Regions from separate parts of the Streptomyces sp. NBC_00258 genome, predicted to be linked through region 2. Evidence: predicted binding sites of a transcription regulator. Region 2 holds the regulator's gene; the other holds the start of a gene.

Region 1 (11,652 bases), 2.2 Mb from region 2:
CGTCCAGCGGGGAGGTCAGCGAGTGCGCCACGAACTGTGTGATCAGCAGAGTCGCGATCACCGAGAAGACCGTGATGAAGCGCAGCTCCGTCTCGGTGCGCACCGCGATCATCAGCAGACCGGTGGTGATGAAGACCGAGACGACGACCAGCGTGCCGAGCTTCGTCTTGATCGAGAAGGGCCGCACCTCGCCCCAGGAGCCCGTCGCCGAGCCCACCGCGGAAGCGGTACCGGTGGCGGCCGACGTCGCCGCGGACGCGGGGGCCGTTCCGGAAGCCACACTCGAATCGGGCACCGGGCTCAATCCGGACACGGAGCCCGAACCGGTGCCGACGCCGATATCGGTACCGCTACCGGTAGGGGGCGGTGAATCCGAACCGGGGCCGACGAACGCACCCGTACCCGAGCCGGCGTGCGGCCCCGCGTCCGGGCCGGCATGCGGCCCCGGACCTGAGTGCCTGCCCGAGCCCGGGCGCCTGCCGAACGGCGAACGGGATCCCGCACCCGCCAGCACGCTCCTGCGCCACGCACCGAGACTGCTCATCACTTGCGCCCCCTCAACCAGGGTGCCCGACTCTAGGGCGTCGGGGTCTCCAGCGCGTAGCCCACGCCATGAACCGTACGGATGCGCTCGGCGCCGATCTTCCGGCGCAGCGCCTTGATGTGGCTGTCCACGGTGCGGGTGCCGGACGCGTCGGCCCAGTCCCACACCTCGGCCAGCAGCTGCTCGCGCGAGAGGACCGCGCGCGGCGTGTTCGCGAGGCAGACCAGCAGGTCGAACTCCGTGGGCGTGAGATGCACGTCCTCGGAGCGCACCCGGACCCGGCGCTGCGCGTGGTCGATCTCCAGCTCGCCGAGCCGCAGGATGCCGGACCGCGGTGTCGACGCGGCCAGCGCGGCGCGCTCCACGCGTCGTAGCAGTACGTGCACGCGCGCGGCCAGCTCGCGCATCGAGAACGGCTTCGTCATGTAGTCGTCGGCGCCCACGCCGAGCCCGACCAGCATGTCCGTCTCGTCGTCGCGCGCGGTGAGCATCAGCACCGGCACCGGACGGGCCGCCTGCACCCGGCGGCAGACCTCCAGGCCGTCGAAGCCGGGCAGCATGATGTCGAGAATCAGCAGGTCGGGCTGCCATGCCTCGGCCGTGTCCACGGCGGCCGGCCCGTCACCCGCCGTTTGCACGAGGAATCCCTCGGCACGCAGGCGGGCGGCGATGGCGTCCACGATCGTGGGATCGTCCTCGACCACCAGCACCCGGCGCTGAGCGCCCGGCGTGGCCGCCGTGCCGTTCTGGGAGGTGTGTGTCTGCTCCATCGCCCGCCCCTGAGTGTGCTTTCCGGAACCAGTGGGGTGATTCCATGACTGCGCTTGACGCTTGAATGATCGGCGTCAGGTCAGCAGAGTACGGGCAGTGACCGCCGCTCGGCTATCCAGGCCCGATCGCGAGATGTACGACGTCCGGAACGCCCCGGGCAACCGGGATCTCTTCGGTACGCACCTGTCGGAACCCGGCATTCCCCAAGGTTCTTGAGAAATCAGGCGAGGGCCTGGCCGACCACACGGCCAGTACCCCGCCGGGCCTCAACACCCTTGCGCACGCGGCGAGTCCGGCCGCCGAATAGAGGTTTTCGTTGCCCTCTGTGACGGTCCACTCGGGTCCGTTGTCGATGTCCAGGCACAGCGCGTCGTACGTGTCGGACGTCTCATTGACGTATGCGACGAGATCCGCCTCGATGATCTCCGTACGCGAATCCGTCAGCGCCCGCGACGACAGGGCGGCCAGCGGCCCGGACCGGTGCCAGCCGATGATCGCCGGCTCCCGCTCGACGACGGCGATCCGGCCCCAGCGCGGCTCGGCGGCAGCGTGTGCGAGCGAGAAGCCGACGCCCAGGCCGCCGATCAGGACGTCGGGCCCCGGCCGGCCGTCCAGCGCGCCGAGCGCGGCCTCGACCAGCCGTCTCTCCGAGCGGCCGTCGGAGGTGTCCATGAGGAAACAGCCGTTGGCGATGATCTGCAGCAGCCCGCCGTGGCGGCGGAGCACGACCTCGCCGTACGGCCCCTCGCGACGGTCGATGACTTCAGGAGTGCCGTGGGAGGCGTCGTAAGTGGTGTTGTAGGGGGCGTCGTGCGAGGTGGTCATGCGGCCATCCTGGCAAGTTCCCCCGGTACGAGCAGCTGAATTGCGCCGGGCCGCCGAATTGCGCCGGGGTCGCACCTGACCATGAGAGATGGCTGTGAATCGGCCCTTCCGTGGTGCCCGTCACAGACAGCCCGGCCGTGCGAAGCTGAGGGTGGGGGTGACGGAAGGAGCCTTCCCGGTGAAAAGGCCTGTGACGAGCGGCGCGGAGACGACGACCCCCGCTGCACCCTCCGCCACTTCCGCCTCCACCGCCGATCCGGCCGTCGGGCTCGACGGCATCCCGCGGCAGCGGCCTCTTGTCGTCGAGCGCGTGCACGTCGCCGTCGCCTCCGCCGAGAGCGCGTCCGCGGCTGCCGAGAACGCGCCCGCCACCACCGGGAGCGCCCGGCCCCTGCCCGCCCGCCTTCGCCGCGTCCGGCCCTGGCGGCTGTTCCCCACGCCCACCGGAACCCCCTTCACCTTCGGGTACGCCGTCGTTCTCGCGGTGACCTCTCTCATCGCCGAGTACGCGGACCCGGACATGGTGGACCGGGTGCTCCAGGCGTCCAGTACCGATGTGGCGCATCTGGCTCAGTCGCCGGTGCGCGTGCTGGTCGCCAGCGCGCTGTGGATCGCGGGCGGCCTCACGTCGGCGTACGTGATCGCCCTTCTGCTGGTGCTCACCGCGTTGGAGCGGCGGATCGGCGGGTGGCGTACGGCGGGCGTCTTCCTGCTGGGGCACGGCCTGGCGACGCTGGCCACCGAGATACCCGTCGGCCTCTCCGTCCTCGCCGGGCACCTTCCCGAGAGCTCGCTCCACCGCTACGACTACGGCATCAGCTTCGGCGTCGCCGCGAGCGTGGGCGCGCTGGCCGGGCTGCTGAGGCCCTGGCTGCGCTGGACCGTGCTCGCGGTGTTCGGCTGGATGGTCGTCGGCGACCTGATCGCCTTCACGGATCCGATGACGAACTGGGGACACGTGATGGCACTGGCCATAGGGGTCGCCACCTGGCCACTGCTGCGACGGGTCAGCTCCAGGACGACGACCGGGACCACGGAGAGTCCTCGTACGGCACGGGCCTGCCCGTGAACGCGTCCAGGAGCATGCGGTCGCCCACGGGCCGGTCCAGCTTCACCGTCACCTTCTTCGCGCGCAGCTCCTTCGTGCAGGGACCGTCGGAGGGGTTGCGGATCCAGGCGGAGAACACCACGTTGTCCGCGCTCTCCAGCACGTCGACGCCGGGGCCGTCGTCGCAGGACCCGTGGTGGGCGCGCAGCACGACGGTCCGGCCGTCCCGCGACACCGTGTCCAGTCCGGCCAGCTCCCACAGGTCCTCCGTCAGGTCCGGTACGGGCTTCACCGGGGGCTTCGGAAGCTTCGAGGCGACGACCGCGACGCGCTTGAGCGGCGTGTCGTAGCCCTTGACCGTGAAGTGCCAGGCGGGGACCGTCGCCGATCCCCGGCTGGTGTGGATCGTCATCTCCCCGAGCCGCGCACCGGTCACGGTGAGCCGGGGCCCGGGCCCGGGACCGGAACCCCCGCCGATCTGCTCGTACGCCGCCCGCGCGGAGACGACCGGAACGGCCAGCGAGCCGCCGCCGCGCCAGCGGACCTCCCCCTTCTTCGGTGGGGCCCCGGGGAGTGAGCCGCGCAGCTCGAAGTTCTGACGCTGGTACGCCTGCTTGTCGGCGTCGCTGTGGAACGCCCCGTCGGGCAGTCGGACCGGGTCCCCCAGCGGGAAATAGCCTTCACGCCACACCCGCGCCGCCGCCGAGCCCTCCCAGGCGTCGGAGACCTGACGCGCGCGTTCCGCGGTACGGGCCGGGTCGTGTGTACCGGCATCGCCGTACTTGTCTCCGCAGGCGGTGACTCCGACGGCCGCGGTGGCGAACAGGCCTAGGCCGACGAGCCACCGACGCAGTTGTGCGGTCCGCATGATGCCCCCGAGGCAGACGGTTGGAACGGAAGGAAACCCGATCGCTGCACCTGTGACGCACCGGCCGGGCGAGACGTTCACCGGGGTTCACCGGCCCGATCGCTCACAGCGAACAGCGCCTGGGGAACAATCAGAGGCTCACATGCATTGAGTCGGCATAGCTCAACTTGAATGCCGAAGGGGAGATCATGACTTTGACGTCCGAACCGCTCACTCTGCCCGTGCTGCCGCTCGACGACGAGGTCGTGCTGCCCGGCATGGTGGTGCCCCTGGACCTCAACGACGCCGACGTACGCGCCGCGGTGGAGGCCGCACAGGCCGCCGCACGCTCCAGTGGAGGAAGCAAGCCGAGGGTGCTGCTTGTTCCGCGGATCGACGGGACGTACGCGAACACGGGGGTGCTCGGCACGGTCGAGCAGGTCGGGCGCCTCGCCGACGGCGACCCCGGCGCCCTGATCCGCGGCCGCGGCCGGGTGCGCGTCGGCGCCGGTACGACCGGCCCCGGAGCCGCGCTGTGGGTGGAGGGCGTCCAGGTCGAGGAGACCGTGCCCGACCCGCTGCCCGGCGCCGTGACCGAGCTGGTCAAGGAGTACAAGGCGCTGGCCACCAACTGGCTGAAGAAGCGTGCCGCCTGGCAGGTCGTGGACCGCGTCCAGGCCATTGACGACGTGTCCGCGCTCGCCGACAACTCCGGCTACTCACCGTTCCTCACGACCGCCCAGAAGGTCGAGCTCCTGGAGACCGCCGACCCGGTGGCCCGGCTGAAGCTCGCCACCGAGCAGCTGCGCGAGCACCTCGCCGAGCAGGACGTGGCCGAGTCCATCGCCAAGGACGTACAGGAAGGTGTGGACAAGCAGCAGCGGGAGTTCCTGCTGCGGCGCCAGCTGGAGGCCGTCCGTAAGGAGCTGCGCGAGCTGAACGGCGAGGCGGAGGGCGAGGAGTCGGACGACTACCGGACCCGCGTCGAGGCCGCCGACCTCCCCGAGAAGGTCCGCGAGGCCGCGCTCAAGGAGGTCGAGAAGCTGGAGCGCTCCAGCGACCAGTCGCCCGAGGGCTCCTGGATCCGCACCTGGCTCGACACCGTCCTGGAGCTCCCGTGGAACGAGCGCACCGAGGACGAGTACGACATCCAGGGCGCCAAGGCGATCCTGGACGCCGAGCACGCCGGCCTCGATGACGTGAAGGAGCGGATCACCGAGTACCTGGCCGTGCGCAAGCGGCGCAACGACCGTGGTCTGGGTGTCGTGGGCGGCCGCCGCGGCGGTGCCGTGCTCGCGCTCGTCGGGCCTCCCGGCGTCGGCAAGACCAGCCTCGGCGAGTCCGTCGCGCACGCCATGGGCCGCAAGTTCGTCCGGGTCGCCCTGGGCGGCGTACGGGACGAGGCGGAGATCCGCGGCCACCGGCGTACGTACGTCGGCGCGCTGCCCGGCCGTGTCGTGCGGGCCATCAAGGAGGCCGGGTCCATGAACCCGGTGGTCCTGCTGGACGAGATCGACAAGGTGGGCTCCGACTTCCGCGGCGACCCGGCCGCGGCCCTGCTCGAAGTCCTGGACCCGGCACAGAACCACACCTTCCGGGACCACTACCTGGAGGTCGAACTCGACCTGAGCGACGTGGTGTTCCTCGCCACGGCGAATGTGCTCGAAGCCATCCCCGAGGCGCTGCTCGACCGTATGGAGCTGGTGCGTCTGGACGGCTACACCGAGGACGAGAAGGTCGTCATCGCCCGGGACCACCTGCTGCCGCGTCAGCTGGAGCGGGCCGGTCTGGAGAAGGCCGAAGTCACCCTGGACGAGAGCGCGTTGCGCAGGCTGGCCGGCGAGTACACGCGGGAGGCGGGCGTACGCAACCTGGAGCGGTCCGTCGCACGGCTGCTCCGCAAGGTGGCGGCGCAGCACGAACTCGGCGAGCGGGAACTGCCGTTCACGGTCGGCGCCGACGATCTGCGCGCGCTGATCGGACGGCCGCACCACGTGCCCGAGTCCGCCACGGACCCGGCCGAGCGCCGCACGGCGGTGCCGGGCGTGGCGACGGGCCTCGCGGTCACGGGCGCGGGCGGTGACGTCCTCTTCGTGGAGGCGTCGCTGGCCGACCCGGAGACGGGCGCGTCGGGTCTGACCCTGACCGGTCAGCTCGGTGACGTCATGAAGGAGTCGGCGCAGATCGCGCTCTCCTTCCTGAGGAGCCACGGAGCCGAACTGGAGCTGCCGGTGGGCGACCTGAAGGACCGGGGTGTGCACATCCACTTCCCGGCCGGCGCGGTCCCGAAGGACGGCCCGAGCGCCGGCGTCACGATGACGACGGCCCTCGCCTCGCTCCTGTCGGGCCGCCTGGTCCGCACGGACGTGGCCATGACGGGTGAGGTCTCGCTCACCGGCCGGGTGCTCCCGATCGGCGGCGTGAAGCAGAAGCTGCTCGCCGCGCACCGCGCCGGGGTCACCACGGTCGTGATCCCCAAGCGCAACGAGCCCGACCTGGACGACGTCCCGGCCGAGGTCCTGGAAAAGCTCGACGTCCACGCGGTCACGGACGTCCGCCAGGTCCTCGAACTGGCCCTCGCCCCGGCGACGAGCGGCGCGGCGACGGAGGTTCCGGTGGCGGCGTGACGGACGTCCACCGGTAACGCAAGGCCCGGGTCCCTCTTCACGAGGGGCTCGGGCCTTCCGCGTACGTACACGCGGGTCGGCGGTGGACGCGGTCATGGCTGTGCGCGGGTCAGCCGTTGGCCAGGGCCACCACTCGGTCCAGGGCCCCATTGAACTTGTTGTGGTCGCCGACCGTCGGGCCCGAGGAGGTGTACTGCCACATCGTGTAGTAGCTCCAGCCCGCCGGGAGTGTGCCCACCGCCGAGGCGTAGCGCGCGATCCAGAGCGGGTTGGCGGAGGCGAAGCCGGCGTAGTTGCCGGTGCACTCGGTCCACCAGCTGGTGGCCGTGTAGATGACGGCGTCGCGGCCGGTGCGGGCCCTGTACTGGTTCAGGAAGTCGCGGATCCAGGTGACCATCGCGCTCTGCGTCTTGCCGTAACAGGCCGCGCCGTACGGGTTCCACTCGATGTCGAGGGCGCCCGGCAGGGTCCTGCCGTCCTTGGACCAGCCGCCGCCGTGGTCGACGAAGTAGTTGGCCTGGGCGGCTCCGCCCGTCGTGTCGGGGGTCGCGAAGTGGTACGCGCCGCGGATCATGCCGACGTTGTACGAGCCGTTGTACTGCTGGGTGAAGTAGGGGTTCGTGTAGTACGTCCCCTCGGTGGCCTTGACGTAGGCCCACCTGACCCCGCTCGTCCACAGGGTCGACCAGGCGACGTTGCCCTGGTGGCTGCTGACGTCCACGCCCTCCGTCTGCGTGGCGTCACCGGGGGTGGGCAGACCGCCCTGGCCGTCGTGCGGGATGACGCCCATCCCCATGTGGGCGGAGCCACGGGGCGGGACGTCGGCCGCCCGGGCCGGGAGCGGGAGGGCGAGGAGGAGAGAGACGAGGGAGATGAGGGCCGCGAGCGGTAATCGGGATCTGTGCACGGGCATTGCGTGCCTCCGAAGGCTCGAAGTGCTCGAAGGTGCCGGAACGTGCTGGAAGATTGCTCGATGCGGGTAGTGGCGTGGGCATGCCATGGAGTGCCTGTCATGAAGCTACGCGCCGCTACGACCGGGCGGAAAGAGGGGCCGGAGGCTGCCGTTGGTCTATTCCTGCGAAATACTGGCCCAGCTGCGGCAATGGCGGTCTTTGGTAGAAACTTTCACGATCGGGAAACCGGGTCATGGGTGCTGACGTGCACGAGGGCGGAAACGGCGAAGGGCACCGGACGAAATCCGGCGCCCCGGCGAGTGGCGTGGACCGGGGCGGGGTGGACCAGGAGTTCCTTGCCCTGGAACGTGAGCTGACCGTCCTGCTGCGGCGTGCCCGCGCCTCCTCCGGTGAGATGGTCCGGGAGGTCCATCCCGACCTGGAGTCCTCCGCGTACGGCCTGCTCGTGCGGCTGGAGGAACTCGGGCGGCAGCGGGCCACGGAGCTTGCCGCCTACATCGGCGTCGGCAAGGCCACGATGTCGCGGCAGCTGCGGGCGCTGGAGGAGATGGGCGTCGTCGCCCGCGAGCCGGATCCCGCGGACGGGCGGGCCTGGCTCGTTCATCTCACGGAGGAGGGGCGGGTGCGGTTTCGTGCCGTGCGGGATGCCCGGCGGGCGCGGTACGTGCGGGAGCTCGCCAGCTGGGACCGGAAGGAAGTGGCTGAGCTGGCTCGGTTGTTGCATCGGCTGAATCGCGGTGTTGAGGGCTGAATGGGTTCCCTCCCGGGGGTTGTTCGTCGGCTGCCGGCCGGGTGTGGCTGGTCGCGCAGTTCCCCGCGCCCCTGAAGGGGCGCCCTGGTCGTCGCGAGCCTGAATGGGCAGCCCCGACCGGCTCACAGCCCCGCGCAGACCACCGTCGATCGACCGACACTCCGCGCAGACCACCGCCGATTGACCGACACTCCGCGCAGACCACCGTCGATCGGCCTACAACTCCACGTACGCCACCGTCGCGTCGTCATGTTGCTTTGAGCGGCCCAGGAACGCGCGCTCCACATCCGCCAGTTCCAGGGCTCGTACGCGGTCGATCAACGCCTGGCCGCCCTCCTTGCGGACCAGGGCGAACAAGTCCGTCCAGTCGCCCTCGTGGAACTTGTCCGTCCAGCGGGTCGCGCCGTCCGTGAGGGCGGCGAGGGCGCGGACCTCGGAGCGGGGAAGGGTGCCCGTCACCGCTCGCGACGCCACCGAGGGATCCGCCGCTGCCGTGAAGAAGCCGCCCTCCTTGTTGCGGAGGGTGGCGTCCGTGGCGGTGTGGGAGGTCAGGGTGGCTCGGGGGACTCGGGAGAGACGGTCGTCGAGGAGCGGGGTGACCACGCCCGCGGGGGATTCCACGAGGAGGGCCGAGTCCGAGAGGATCAGGTACTCGACGGATTCCCGGGACCAGCGGGCCAGGACGACTGTTGCCTGTGGGGTGCGTGGGTGAGAAAGGTCACAGGTGGCTCGATGGGCGTCGGCGGTACGCGCGATGGCGTGCGCGAGCACCTCAGGCAGCGTCAGATCTCGGCGTGAAACGGACAGTTCGTGCAGGGAGCCGCCCAGGTGGGCCGTGAACCAGGGGACGGAATGCAGACAGGCGTAGTCGGTGGACGGTGGCGTGACGCCGTCCAGGACGACTAGCGAACCGCCCTGTCCGGAGGCGGGAAGTCCGAGCGACGCGTAGTCCTCGTCGGGGCGGGCAGGGTCACCGGGGACCGAGATCAGTTCCGAGCGCATTCGGCCAGTCTGCACGAGCCCTTCACAAGCTTCGCCAAAGGCTGGCAACCGTCGCCGAATTGACCCTGACGGGCAGGTCAGGCGCCTGTTTTGAGGTGGAATCACCGACTCCGGTGGAGCGTGGCGGCGCATCTTGCCACCGGTCGCCGTGGACGTCCAACCGGCCTGCCGCGCAAGGGTGTGGCACGCGCCACGGGAACTTGCCGGTCCGCTCCTCGGGGATGTTCACTCCTTCGTGTGGCGGGTCAGGCGATGCGCGACCACTGCCCACCGGCACTGGGAGGGTCGGGAGCCGTACCGGGACGACACGCGAGTTGACGGACAGTCACCCGGGCCCATGGGGACACGAGTCAAGAATGCGAGCACCGGTGCAGAAAATGCGGCCTCGGCGCAAAGGCAGGCAGTCGGCCTCGGGTGAAGCCTCCGGGCACACGCCGAACTCGCCGACCGCACAGAACACCCAGGACCCCGCGGGCCGCGGTCGCCCGGCGCACGTACGCAGTCGGCTGATCATCGCCGTCGCCGTCGTGGCCGCCGCGATCGCCGGAGCCGGTGCCCCGTCCGTGATCACCGCGTCGAGCGAGCTGAACGACTCACAGAACCTGGTGACGCTCGCCGGGCGCACCCAGGACGCGCTGGCCCTCGCCCACTCGCTCTCCGACGAACGCGACGAAGTCACCTCCTACATCGCGGCCGGCCGCCCCGACGGCAAGGGCCCCTCCGAGCGCCGCAGCGCCCGCGTCGACCGGCAGGTCGACGAACTCCGCGCGGAAGCCGTCGAGGCCGACGCCCCCGCGGCGTTCCGCAAGACCCTCGACGACATCGCCACCGTGCGCCGGGCGGCGCTCACCGGGAAGGACACCGCTCTCGAAGCGCATCAGGCGTACTCCGCCGTCCTCACCGAACTCCACGGCCTCGCCGAGGAACTGGCCGAGCAGCTCCCGCCCCGCGCGGGCGCCGGCGCGCACGCCCTCGCAGGCCTCGACACCGCGGTCCAGCAGGCCGCCGCGACCCGCGGCCTCCTCCTCGCGGCCCTGAACGTCCCCACCTCCACCCGGACCGACACCGACCCGATCACGGGCCTGCCCACGACGAGCACCACGTCGACGGCCGCCGACACCAAGCAGCGCAACGCGCTCACGGCCGCGGCCATGCAGTCCAACGTCCGCGAGCAGGCGGCGATCACCGGCTTCCGCGAGACCGCGCCGAAGACCGACCGTGCCTCGTACGACTCCACGGTGACCGGCGCCGAGGTCAACACCGCCGACAAGTACCTCGCGAGCCTGGCGACCCGGCCCACCCTCTCCGACTCCCAACTCGGCACCGACACCAAGAAGCTGGACGCCGCGCTCTCCGCCCGTGTCGAGCAGATGCGTGGCGTCGAGGCCTCCCTCAACACCCAACGGGCCAAGCAACTCGCCCAGTTGAGGGACGACGACGTCACCGCGCTGGAGATCCGGATCGCGATCCTCGGCGCCCTGATGCTGCTCGCCGTCGGTGTCGCCACGGGCATGGCCCGCTCGCTCACCCGCCCGCTGGCCGTCCTGCGCCTCGGCTCGGCCCGCCTCGCCGCCGAACCTGCCACCGAGGAACCGGTCAAGTTCACCGGCCGCAACGACGAGTTCGCGCAGGTCGTTCGCTCGGTCAACGCGCTCCACGCACACGCCCTCGCGGCCCACGAGCGACTGGCGACCCTGGAGAGCGACCGCAAGCACCTCATCGGCAAGCGCCAGAAGATGGCCGACGAGCGCGACCGGCTGCGCTCCGAACTCGCGGACGCCGTCGCCCACTTGGAGCAGGTCCGCAGCAGCATCCACGGCACCTTCGTCAACCTCGCCCTGCGCACCCTCGGCCTCGTCGAGCGTCAACTCGGCGTCATCGAGGGCCTGGAGGAGCGCGAGCAGGACCCGGACCGCCTCGCCACCCTCTTCCGGCTCGACCACTTCGCCACCGTCATGCGCCGCCACAGCGAGAACCTGCTGGTCCTCGCGGGCGCCGACCACGGCCACCAGCACCCCGGCCCGGTCCCGCTCGTCGACGTCGTACGCGCCGCCGTCAGCGAGATCGAGCGGTACGAGCGGGTACGGATCGCCGCGCTGCCGCCGCACGCGCACCTCGCCGGGTTCGCCGCGGACGACATCAGCCACCTGGTGGCCGAACTCCTGGAGAACGCCTCGTCGTTCTCCCCGCCCGACATGCCCGTCGAGGTGTCCGGCTGGCTCCTGGAGAGCGGCGAGGTCATGCTCTCCGTCCAGGACGAGGGCATCGGCATGACAGGCGACCGGCTCACCCAGCTCAACGCCCGCCTCTCGGACTTCGATCC
Region 2 (11,652 bases):
CGAGGAGCAGCAGGTCGGGGCGCTTGCCGAAGGCGACGGCGAAGGCCACCCGGGTGCGCTGGCCGCCGGAGAGGGTGCCGATCTTCGCCTCGAAGGGCACATTGCCGGCGCGGACGATGTTCTCGGCGGCCCGCTGGTCCCAGCCGGGGTTCAGTTCACGGCCGAGGCGCAGGGTCTCGGCGACGGTGAAGCGCTTGAACAGCGGCTTCTCCTGGGCGAGGAACGCCGTACGCCGACTGGCCTCCGCGGACTCGGGGAGCGCGCCGAACACCCGCAGGGTGCCGGTGGTCGGCGCCAGCAGGTTGGCGGCGATGGACATCAGGGTGGTCTTGCCGGCGCCGTTGGGGCCCACGAGGCCGCAGATCCACCCGGCCGGCAGTCGGAAGGAGCAGTCCCGCAGGGCCCAGCCCCGGCGGTACTTCCTGCCGACCGCGTGGGCCTCCATCGCGGACTCGCCCGTGAGGCCCCCGTATATCTCGTGTCCCCCGTAACCCGCCCCGTTGCTCATCATCCGTGCCCCCCGTGCCCGGCGGTCGCCCTGGTCGCGGCGTACCGCTCCTCCATGACCGACGTGACCAGTGCTGTCACGTCCTCCTGCTCCAGACCCGCTTCGTGGGCCCGGTCCATCCACGCCTCCAGCTCACCCCGCAGCGGTGAGTCCGCCCCCGCCTGGGGACGGGCCAGCGACTGACGGACGAAGGTGCCAAGACCCGGCCGCAGTTCGACCAGGCCCTCCCGGTCCAGCTCGCGGTAGGCCTTGAGCGTGGTGTTCGGGTTGACCGCGGAGGTCGCCGCGACCTCCTTGGCCGTCGGCAGCTGGTCCCCGGGCACGAGTACGCCGAGGCGCAGGGCCTGCTTGGTCTGCTGAACGATCTGCTGATAGGCGGCCACCCCGCTCCGCCTGTCGATCCGGAACTCCAACTTCCATCACCACCCTTTAGCTAATGAACTAGTGGATTGATGATGGAGTACGGATCGCGTACCTGTCAAAGACCCCAGGTCTCCGCCGTGAACGCCCTTGACCTGAACCAAAGTTGAGGTTCTACGTTCCTTGTATGGACACCACGAACGCCACGGACCCTGCTCGCCCCGCCCTCTCCGCCCAGGACACCGACGAGCTGCTGATCCGCGAACTCGTCGCACGCAGCCAGGAAGCCCAGACCGACCCGGAGGTGCTGCCGGCCCTGCACACCTCCGACCTGGTGCTCATCAACCTCGCCGGGCGGCGCGTCTTCGGACGGGAGGCCTTCGCGTCGGCCATGACCGCGGCGCTCGCCTCCCCGCTCAAGGACGTCAGGACGACGCTGGAGGTCGACGACATCCGGTTCGTACGTCCCGACGTCGCCGTCGTGAGCCTGACCAAGACGGTCCACGACGAACGGCCGGACATGCAGGGCCCGTCCGACTTCCCCTCGACCGGCGCGATGACCTACGTCATGACCCGCGGCGAGGACGACGACTGGCGCATCGCCCTGGCCCAGACGACACCGATCGCCTGAGCCCGGTGGTCAGTTGGCCCCGCTGAACCGCCCGTCGTCGAACGTCACCACGTCCTTGCCGTCACCGCCGACGACCCAGATGTGCGTGGGTCCCTGCTCGGGCATCGTCCAGTGCAGGACGACCTCGGCGCTGCCGTCCCGGTCGAGGTCGCGTACGGCGGCGATGTGGGCGTACCGCTCGGGCTTCCTGAGGTCGCGCCCGACGCCCGGGACGCGGGCTGGACCGAAGCGGTCGAGGGCGCTGGTCCGCACGTCGGACGGGCTGCCCAGCAGGCCGCGGACCACGGTGACCTTCGCGGGCTTCGGATGCCCGCCCGACAGGTCGTCGACCAGCAGTTCGTCGCGGCCGTCGCCGTCCAGGTCGCCGGTGACGAGGTCGCCGGCCAGGTCCAGTTCGTACGGGCGCGACGGACCGCCGTCGCCCGGGAAGACGGTGAAGGTCCCGCCCACACCGGGCGCCTCGCCGTCGGCCTCGTAGTTGCGGCTGCCGTCGTCCCCGATGACGACATCGCCCTTCTCGTCCCCGTCGAAGTCGCCGGAGGCGACCGCACTGCCCGTCCCCAACTGCCGTGCCCGCGTGGCGAATCCGGCCGGTCCGTCGCCCGCGTGGAGCAGGGCGGCCGGGGCCTGACCGCCGTCGGTGGCACCCGGGTCGACCGCGGTGACCAGGTCCGCGGTCCGGTCGCCGTCGGCGTCACCGGTGTGGAGTGTGTAGGGATCCTTCGCGTAGAGGCCGGTGACGGGTCCGGGGCGCCCGCCACCGGTACGGGCCGGCTCACCGCTCCGGTCGAACGGGCCGTACCGGATACGGAGTCGGGGCTTGTCGACGGTGTCCTCCACGGCGGGCAGGTCGAGCCGGCCGTCGCCGTCGAAGTCGCCCGGGGTGCCGGTGGCCGCGGGCAGGGTCGTGTCCGGGGTCTTCGGGTCGGGGCCGGTCGGACCGCTCCAGACGACGTGCTCGCCGAACTTCAGGTCGGCGTACCCGTCGGCGTCGAGGTCGGCGAGGACCGGGTAGGAGGGGAGGGGCGTGTCCGACTCCGCCGGGACAGCCGGGTCTTCGGGCTTCAGGACCGTGCGGGTGGCCGGGTCGAGGCCCTCGGCGGAGCCGTAGACGATGACGACGGAGTTCCGCCCGGCGCCGTCGCTGCCGGCCCCTTCGGACGAGGTGAGATACGCGAGGTCCGGGTGGCCGTCGCCGTTCACGTCGTCGGGGACCTTGCCGCCCTTGCCCCGGGGCACGGGAGCGGCGGGGATGGGCGGCGCCGGGCTCGTCGTGGCGGGAGAGGCCTCGCCCCTGCCCCGGTCCGTGTCGTCCTCGCCGGACCCGCCCTCCCCGCATCCGGCGGCGCACAGCACCACGGCACACACGCCTGCGGCCGCTCCTCGTAAAGCCCTCATCCGACGACAACACCCCATGTCCTGGGGCTGAACCAGGACATGGGGTGCTTCGTTACGAGGATGACGCTCCGGTCACTTCACCGGCTGCGGCTCCGGTGCGCTCTCCGACTCGGCCTCGCCCGCCGGGGGTTCGTCGTCGATGGGGGTCTTCACGGAGTCGAGCAGCAGCTGGGCCACGTCGACGACCGTGATGGACTCCTTCGCCTTGCCGTCGTTCTTCTTGCCGTTGACCGAGTCGGTCAGCATGACCAGGCAGAACGGGCAGGCGGTGGAGACGATGTCCGGGTTCAGCGAAAGGGCTTCGTCCACGCGCTCGTTGTTGATGCGCTTGCCGATCCGCTCCTCCATCCACATCCGCGCGCCACCGGCACCGCAGCAGAAGCCGCGCTCCTTGTGGCGGTGCATCTCCTGCTGACGCAGGCCCGGGACGGCCGACATGATCTCGCGCGGGGGCGTGTAGATCTTGTTGTGACGGCCCAGGTAGCAGGGGTCGTGGTAGGTGATGAGGCCCTCGACCGGGGTCACCGGGATCAGCTTGCCCTCGTCGATCAGGTGCTGGAGCAGCTGGGTGTGGTGGATGACCTCGTAGTCGCCGCCGAGCTGCGGGTACTCGTTGCCGAGGGTGTTGAGGCAGTGCGGGCAGGTCGCGACGATCTTCTTCGCGGACTTGGGCTTCTTCGACTCCGCGGTGAAGTTGCCCTCGTCGTCCATCTCCTCGCCGAAGGCCATGTTCAGCGCGGAGACGTTCTCCATGCCGAGCTCCTGGAAGAGGGGCTCGTTGCCCAGACGGCGGGCGGAGTCACCGGTGCACTTCTCGTCGCCGCCCATGATCGCGAACTTGACGCCCGCGATGTGCAGCAGCTCGGCGAAGGCCTTGGTGGTCTTCTTGGCGCGGTCCTCGAGGGCACCCGCGCAGCCGACCCAGTACAGGTAGTCGACCTCGGACAGGTCCTCGATGTCCTTGCCGACGACCGGGATCTCGAAGTCGACCTCCTTGGTCCACTCCAGGCGCTGCTTCTTCGCCAGACCCCAGGGGTTGCCCTTCTTCTCCAGGTTCTTGAGCATCGTGCCCGCCTCGGACGGGAACGCGCTCTCGATCATCACCTGGTAGCGGCGCATGTCGACGATGTGGTCGACGTGCTCGATGTCCACGGGGCACTGCTCGACACAGGCGCCGCAGGTGGTGCAGGACCACAGGACGTCGGGGTCGATGACGCCGTTCTCCTCGAGGGTCCCGATGAGCGGGCGCTCGGCCTCGGCGAGGGCGGCGGCGGGCACGTCCTTGAGCTGCTCCGCGGTCGCCTTCTCGTTGCCCTCCATGTCCTTGCCGCCACCGGCGAGCAGGTAGGGGGCCTTGGCGTGGGCGTGGTCCCGCAGCGACATGATCAGCAGCTTCGGGGAGAGCGGCTTCCCGGTGTTCCAGGCGGGGCACTGCGACTGACAGCGCCCGCACTCGGTGCACGTGGAGAAGTCGAGGATGCCCTTCCAGGAGAACTGCTCGACCTGGGATACGCCGAAGACGTCGTCGTCGCCCGGGTCGGTGAAGTCGATCGGCTCGCCGCCCGACGTCATCGGCAGCAGGGCGCCCAGCGCGGTGCCGCCCTCGGCGTTCCGCTTGAACCAGATGTTCGGGAAGCCGAGGAAGCGGTGCCAGGCGACACCCATGTTGGTGTTGAGCGCGACGGTGATCATCCAGATCAGCGAGGTGCCGATCTTGATCATCGCGACGAGGTAGACGAGGTTCTGGAGCGCGCCGAGGGAGAGCCCCTTGAAGGCGAGGACCAGGGGGTACGAGGCGAAGTACGCGGCCTCGTAGTGCTCGACGTGGTGGATCGCGCCCTCAAGACCGCGCAGGGTGTAGATGGCGAGGCCGATGGTGAGGATGACGTACTCGACGAAGTACGCCTGCCAGGCCTTGGAGCCCGCGAAACGGGACTTGCGGCCGGCCCGGGAGGGCAGGTTCAGCAGCCGGATCGCGATGAGCACGACGATGCCGACGATCGTCATCACACCGATGAACTCGGTGTACATCTCGAACGGCAGGAAGCCGCCGATGACCGGCAGCACCCAGTCCGCCTCGAAGAGCTGGCCGTACGCCTGCGCGAGGGTCGGCGGCAGCGTCAGGAAGCCGATCGCGACGAACCAGTGGGCGAAGCCGACGATGCCCCAGCGGTTCATCCGGGTGTGACCCAGGAATTCCTTCACCAGGGTGATCGTTCGAGCCTTGGGGTTGTCGGTGCGGCTGCCCGCCGGCACCGGCTGGCCCAGCTTCACGAACCGGTAGATCTGCGCGACGGCTCGGGCGATGAGCGCAACGCCGACCACGGTCAGGACCAGCGACACGATGATCGCGGCGAGTTGCATTTCGGGACTCCTCGGGCCTGCGAGGTTCTCTTCGGGGTGGGTCTCCCGGTTCCCCGAAGATTGATTACTAAGCGGTAACTTATGCAGTCCTCTGAGACTACCCACTCCTGTGTCCGCACTGTAGTCAGGGGTGCGGTGATCTGCGTCGCTGAGGCTTGCCTGAGTGGACCAGGTGTCGTGCCGACCTCCGCCCCGCGTCCCACCCCGCGGAGGCGTGCCCCTTTAGGGGCGCGGGGAACTGCGCGACAAGCCCCCACCGTCCCGCAGTCGGCAGCCGACCCGCAGGTCAGGGCCTAATTGCGCGTAAGGGCAAGATAAGAGTTGAGCCCCCACGACTCACCTCTGTTGACCGAGCGGCGAGCGTCATGCACACTTGAGCCTGTTCCACTCAAGTCATTGCTGGAGGAATTGAAATGGCACGTGCGGTCGGCATCGACCTGGGCACGACTAACTCCGTCGTCAGCGTTCTGGAGGGCGGTGAGCCCACCGTCATCACCAACGCCGAGGGCGCCAGGACCACGCCGTCCGTCGTCGCCTTCGCCAAGAACGGTGAGGTGCTCGTCGGAGAGGTCGCCAAGCGCCAGGCGGTCACGAACGTGGACCGGACCATCCGCTCGGTGAAGCGTCACATGGGCACGGACTGGTCCATCGAGCTCGACGGGAAGAACTTCAACCCGCAGCAGATGAGCGCCTTCATCCTGCAGAAGCTGAAGCGCGACGCCGAGGCGTACCTGGGCGAGAAGGTCGCGGACGCGGTCATCACCGTCCCGGCGTACTTCAACGACTCCGAGCGTCAGGCGACGAAGGAGGCCGGCGAGATCGCGGGCCTGAACGTCCTGCGCATCGTGAACGAGCCCACCGCGGCGGCCCTCGCGTACGGCCTCGACAAGGACGACCAGACGATCCTCGTCTTCGACCTCGGTGGCGGCACCTTCGACGTGTCCCTCCTGGAGATCGGTGACGGCGTCGTCGAGGTGAAGGCCACGAACGGCGACAACCACCTCGGTGGTGACGACTGGGACCAGCGCGTCATGGACTACCTGGTCAAGCAGTTCTCGGCCGGCCACGGCGTGGACCTGGGCAAGGACAAGATGGCCCTCCAGCGCCTCCGCGAGGCCGCCGAGAAGGCCAAGATCGAGCTGTCCAGCTCCACCGAGACCTCGATCAACCTGCCCTACATCACCGCGTCCGCCGAGGGCCCGCTGCACCTGGACGAGAAGCTCACGCGCGCCCAGTTCCAGCAGCTGACGGCCGACCTGCTCGAGCGCTGCAAGACGCCGTTCCACAACGTCATCAAGGACGCGGGCATCCAGCTCAGCGAGATCGACCACGTCGTTCTCGTCGGTGGCTCCACCCGTATGCCCGCCGTCGCCGAGCTCGTCAAGGAGCTGACCGGCGGCCAGGACGCCAACAAGGGTGTGAACCCGGACGAGGTCGTCGCCATCGGCGCCGCCCTCCAGGCCGGTGTCCTCAAGGGCGAGGTCAAGGACGTCCTGCTCCTCGACGTGACCCCGCTGTCCCTCGGTATCGAGACCAAGGGAGGGATCATGACCAAGCTCATCGAGCGCAACACCACGATCCCGACCAAGCGGTCCGAGATCTTCACGACGGCCGAGGACAACCAGCCGTCGGTGCAGATCCAGGTCTACCAGGGCGAGCGCGAGATCGCGGCGTACAACAAGAAGCTCGGGATGTTCGAGCTGACCGGTCTGCCGCCGGCCCCGCGCGGGGTCCCGCAGATCGAGGTCGCCTTCGACATCGACGCCAACGGCATCATGCACGTGACCGCGAAGGACCTGGGCACGGGCAAGGAGCAGAAGATGACCGTCACCGGCGGCTCCTCGCTGCCGAAGGACGAGGTCGACCGCATGCGCCAGGAGGCCGAGCAGTACGCGGACGAGGACCACCGTCGCCGCGAGGCCGCCGAGTCCCGCAACCAGGGCGAGCAGCTCGTCTACCAGACGGAGAAGTTCCTCAAGGACAACGAGGACAAGGTCCCCGGTGACGTCAAGACCGAGGTCGAGACGAGCATCGAGGAGCTGAAGACCGCGCTCAAGGGCGAGGACACCACCGAGATCCGTACGGCCACCGAGAAGGTCGCCGCCGTCTCCCAGAAGCTCGGCCAGGCGATGTACGCGGACGCCCAGGCCGCGCAGGGTGCCGCGGGCGCCGAGGCCCCGGGTGCCGACGAGGGCGCGGGCGCCAAGGCCGCCGACGACGACGTCGTGGACGCCGAGATCGTCGACGAGGACCGTGACCGCAAGGACGGTGCCGCGTGACAGAGGAGACCCCGGGCTTCGACGAGCAGCCCGACGTCCCCTCCGGCGCCACCCCTGAAGACGCCGAGCCGAAGACTGCCCCCTCCGTGGAGGAGGGGGCGGCCCAGGCCGGGGACGCGGCAGCAACAGCACAGATCGCGGGCCTCACCGCTCAGCTGGACCAGGTACGCACGGCGCTCGGCGAGCGCACGGCGGACGTCCAGCGGCTCCAGGCCGAGTACCAGAACTACCGCCGCCGGGTCGAGCGCGACCGGATCGCGGTCAAGGAGATCGCCATCGCGAACCTCCTGACCGAGCTCCTGCCCGTGCTCGACGACATCGGCCGCGCGCGGGACCACAGCGAACTGGTCGGCGGCTTCAAGTCGGTGGCCGAGTCGCTGGAGACCGTCGCGGCGAAGATGGGTCTGCAGCAGTTCGGCAAGGAGGGCGAGCCCTTCGACCCGACGATCCACGAGGCCCTGATGCACAGTTACGCACCGGACGTCACCGAGACGACGTGCGTGGCGATTCTGCAGCCGGGGTATCGCTTCGGCGAGCGCACCATCCGCCCCGCGCGGGTGGCGGTCGCCGAGCCGCAGCCGGGCGCGCAGACGGTCAAGGGCGACGAGACGGACGGGACGCAGGCGGCCGACGACAAGGAGAGCGGTGGCCCGGACGAGGGCTGACGTGAAACAGGGCGTACGCGCGCCCGTAAGCAGCACGAACACCAAGCGCGTACGTGACAGTGACGTGCGGAAGGAGGGGCGTCGAGGATGAGCACCAAGGACTTCATCGAGAAGGACTACTACAAGGTCCTCGGCGTCCCGAAGGACGCCACCGAGGCCGAGATCAAGAAGGCGTACCGGAAGCTCGCCCGCGAGTACCACCCGGACGCCAACAAGGGGAACGCGAAGGCCGAGGACCGCTTCAAGGAGATCTCCGAGGCGAACGACATCCTCGGGGACCCCAAGAAGCGCAAGGAGTACGACGAGGCCCGCGCCCTCTTCGGCAACGGCGGGTTCAGGCCGGGACCGGGTGCCGGAGGCGGCAACTTCAACTTCGACCTGGGCGACCTCTTCGGAGGCGGCCCGGGTCAGGGTGGAGCGGGCGGCCAGGGCGGCGCCGGCGGCTTCGGCGGCGGTATCGGTGACGTCTTCGGGGGTCTGTTCAACCGCGGTGGCGCCACCACCGGCACGCGTACGCAGCCGCGGCGCGGCCAGGACATCGACACCGAGGTCACGCTCAGCTTCACGGAGGCGGTGGACGGGGCGACCGTGCCCCTCCGTATGACCTCGCAGTCCCCCTGCAAGGCCTGTTCGGGCACCGGCGACAAGAACGGCACACCGCGCGTGTGCCCGACCTGCGTCGGCACCGGCCAGGTGGCGCGCGGCTCGGGCGGCGGCTTCTCGCTGACCGACCCGTGCCCCGACTGCAAGGGCCGCGGCCTGATCGCGGAGCACGCGTGCCTGGTCTGCAGCGGCTCGGGGCGCGCCAAGTCGTCCCGCACCATGCAGGTCCGTATCCCGGCCGGGGTGTCGGACAGCCAGCGCATCCGGCTCCGCGGCAAGGGCGCGCCGGGCGAGCGGGGCGGGCCGGCGGGCGATCTGTACGTCACCGTGCATGTGGACGCGCACCCGGTCTTCGGCCGCAAGGGCGACAACCTCACCGTCACCGTGCCCGTCACCTTCACGGAGGCGGCGCTCGGCGGCGAGGTCCGCGTGCCCACGCTCGGGGGGCCTCCGGTCACCCTGAAGCTGCCCCCGGGCACACCCAACGGCCGTACGATGCGCGCCCGTGGCAAGGGCGCGGTCCGCAAGGACGGCACCCGCGGGGACCTGTTGGTCACCGTCGAGGTGAGTGTCCCCACGGACGTGACGGGGAAGGCTCGTGACGCGCTCGAGGCGTATCGCGAGGCCACCGCGGACGAGGACCCGCGGGCGGAGCTGTTCCAGGCCGCGAAGGGAGCATGAGGACACCATGGACGCAACCGGACGCCGTCGACAGAGTTCTTATTCCGCATATGAGCTGACGGAAGAAACACCGGTGTACGTCATCTCGGTGGCCGCCCAGCTCTCCGGCCTGCACCCGCAGACCCTCCGCCAGTACGACCGCCTCGGCCTGGTCTCCCCGGACCGCACGGCCGGGCGCGGCCGCCGCTACTCGGCCCGTGACATCGAACTGCTGCGCACCGTCCAGCAGTTGTCGCAGGACGAGGGCATCAACCTCGCCGGCATCAAGCGCATCATCGAGCTGGAGAACCAGGTCGCCGCGCTCCAGTCCCGCGTCGCGGAGATGGAAGCGGCCCTGGACGGCGCGGCGGCGGCGATGCAGCAGCGCGAGGCCGCCGTCCACGCCTCGTACCGCCGCGACCTGGTCCCGTACCAGGAGGTCCAGCAGACGAGCGCGCTGGTGGTGTGGCGCCCCAAGCGACAGCAGTCGGACTGACACCGACTGACACCGCGTCAATAATATGAAGAGGCCTGGAGGTTCAGTCGAACCGCCGGGCCTCCTTCGTGTGGCGCCGCCTGGCACGAATGTCCCTCGCGCCCCTCGCCCACAAGGAATTTGACGGTACGTCACCATCCGTTCGCGTTCCTCTGGGCTTATGGATCCGAATCACTTCTGGATCGAACCCAGTCGAACGTACACGGGGGGACATGTTGAGACCGATCACACGTACCAGAGGCGTTCTGTTCGCCCTTGCCCTGACGGCGACGGCCACCACCGCCTGGCCTGCCGCGAGTTCGGCGGCCGAGCGGTCGGAGCAGGTCGGCGCACCGTGCACCAGGCAGCAGCTCGCGGTACCCGCCGGCACCTATCGGGCCGGGGTGTTCGACGCCGACCCCACCGGTCGATTCCAGGTCGGCTACATGATGGACACGGCCTTCGTGTATCACCTGATCCGGTGGACCGATGGCGTGCCAGAGGATCTGGGCACCACCCGCACCGGCGCCAAGGGGATCAACGCGCACGGCGACATCGTGGGGTCCGAGTTCGACAATGAGACCTACCGGTCGGCGGGGTGGCTCTACCGGAACGGTGAGTTCAGCGCACTCCCGGGCATCGAGCCGGGCTTCGACACCATCCCGGAGTCCATCAACGCGGACGGCACGGTCTCCGGAGCCTCCGGTGCCCCCGGTCAGCGGCCCGTGCCGGTGCTCTGGACACCGGCGGGCGACGTGCGTCCGCTGGACCTGCCTCCCGGCGACGCAGGCGGGCGCGGCACCGACATCGATGACGACGGCACCATCGTCGGCTGGACCGACGCCGGCGCCGACACTTCCACGCACGCGGCACGATGGAGCCCCGACGGCACCCCGGAGCGCCTCCCCGAGCACCTGCCCGGCCCGGAGACCGGGTCGAGGGCCGAGGCCGTGGCCGGTGACACCGCGCTCGGGTACGAGGTCCACGCCACGGGCCCGACCTCGATCCTGCTCTGGCGGAAGGGGGCCGCAGGCGGTCCGGAGGTCCTCGGCGAAGGCGAGCCGCAGGCGGTCAACGGGTACGGCTCGGTGGTCGTACTCACCACGCCGGACGCCAAGTTGTGGCTGATCCAGAACGGGGTCGCGCGGTCGCTGCCCAGTGACACCACGCCCTTTCCCACCGCCGAGGTCACGGCACTGACCGACGACGACATCGCGTACGGCCGCTGGAACAGCACTCCCGTGCGCTGGGACTGCCGGCTTCCGTAGCCGTGACCGTGGCACCCACGTCAAGGGGCCCGGAGGCCGAGACAGTCTCCGGGCCCTCCCATGTGTTGGGATCATGTACTGGACTGCTGATCTATCGATCGACGGATCCGTTGGATTCACGGGGGGAATGGAGCGTGCCCATGGCCATGGTGGGGCTGTTCTGGATAGCCGAGGGCGATGTGTATGTGGGAGCGAAACCGTCCGGGCGCGCCCCGGGGGTGCGGCTGACGCCGGAGGGGGTCGTGTCGCTCGGTGACGGCAGCTCGGACCTGTGGCCGTGGGACGAGGTGCGTGGGCTGACCGTCGAGGATGTCCCGTTGAAATCACTCAGGCGTCGGATCAGCGTGGTGGTGGACATGGTGCTGACCGTGACCAGCCTCGGCGAGACCGATGCACCGCCGATGATGAGCGTCCTCGTCGAAACGGCCGACGGGGCCACCG

The links. The regulator HspR, encoded in region 2, represses chaperone genes until heat shock. The targets are predictions, from matches to a motif close to TTGAGNNNNNNNNNCTCAA.
Region 1: a site for HspR is predicted at 4,204-4,222, ahead of lon (endopeptidase La). Genes of this name have one in related genera too.

The regions. Positions count from the first base shown of each region.
Region 1 covers NZ_CP108081.1:4,515,603-4,527,254, reverse strand. Annotated here, with positions in the region: gene OG718_RS20040 (HAMP domain-containing sensor histidine kinase) at 1-217, opposite strand, end outside; gene OG718_RS20035 (response regulator transcription factor) at 577-1,314, opposite strand; gene OG718_RS20030 (spermidine synthase) at 1,427-2,140, opposite strand; gene OG718_RS20025 (rhomboid-like protein) at 2,319-3,209, shown strand; gene OG718_RS20020 (hypothetical protein) at 3,148-4,056, opposite strand; gene lon (endopeptidase La) at 4,245-6,662, shown strand; gene OG718_RS20010 (lysozyme) at 6,772-7,575, opposite strand; gene OG718_RS20005 (MarR family winged helix-turn-helix transcriptional regulator) at 7,821-8,327, shown strand; gene OG718_RS20000 (hypothetical protein) at 8,544-9,329, opposite strand; gene OG718_RS19995 (nitrate- and nitrite sensing domain-containing protein) at 9,686-11,652, shown strand, end outside.
Region 2 covers NZ_CP108081.1:6,676,351-6,688,002, forward strand. Annotated here, with positions in the region: gene OG718_RS29785 (ABC transporter ATP-binding protein) at 1-511, opposite strand, end outside; gene OG718_RS29790 (GntR family transcriptional regulator) at 508-921, opposite strand; gene OG718_RS29795 (SgcJ/EcaC family oxidoreductase) at 1,056-1,499, shown strand; gene OG718_RS29800 (FG-GAP repeat domain-containing protein) at 1,509-2,867, opposite strand; gene OG718_RS29805 ((Fe-S)-binding protein) at 2,970-5,261, opposite strand; gene dnaK (molecular chaperone DnaK) at 5,675-7,540, shown strand; gene grpE (nucleotide exchange factor GrpE) at 7,537-8,205, shown strand; gene dnaJ (molecular chaperone DnaJ) at 8,293-9,489, shown strand; gene OG718_RS29825 (heat shock protein transcriptional repressor HspR) at 9,497-9,964, shown strand; gene OG718_RS29830 (hypothetical protein) at 10,177-11,211, shown strand; gene OG718_RS29835 (hypothetical protein) at 11,352-11,652, shown strand, end outside.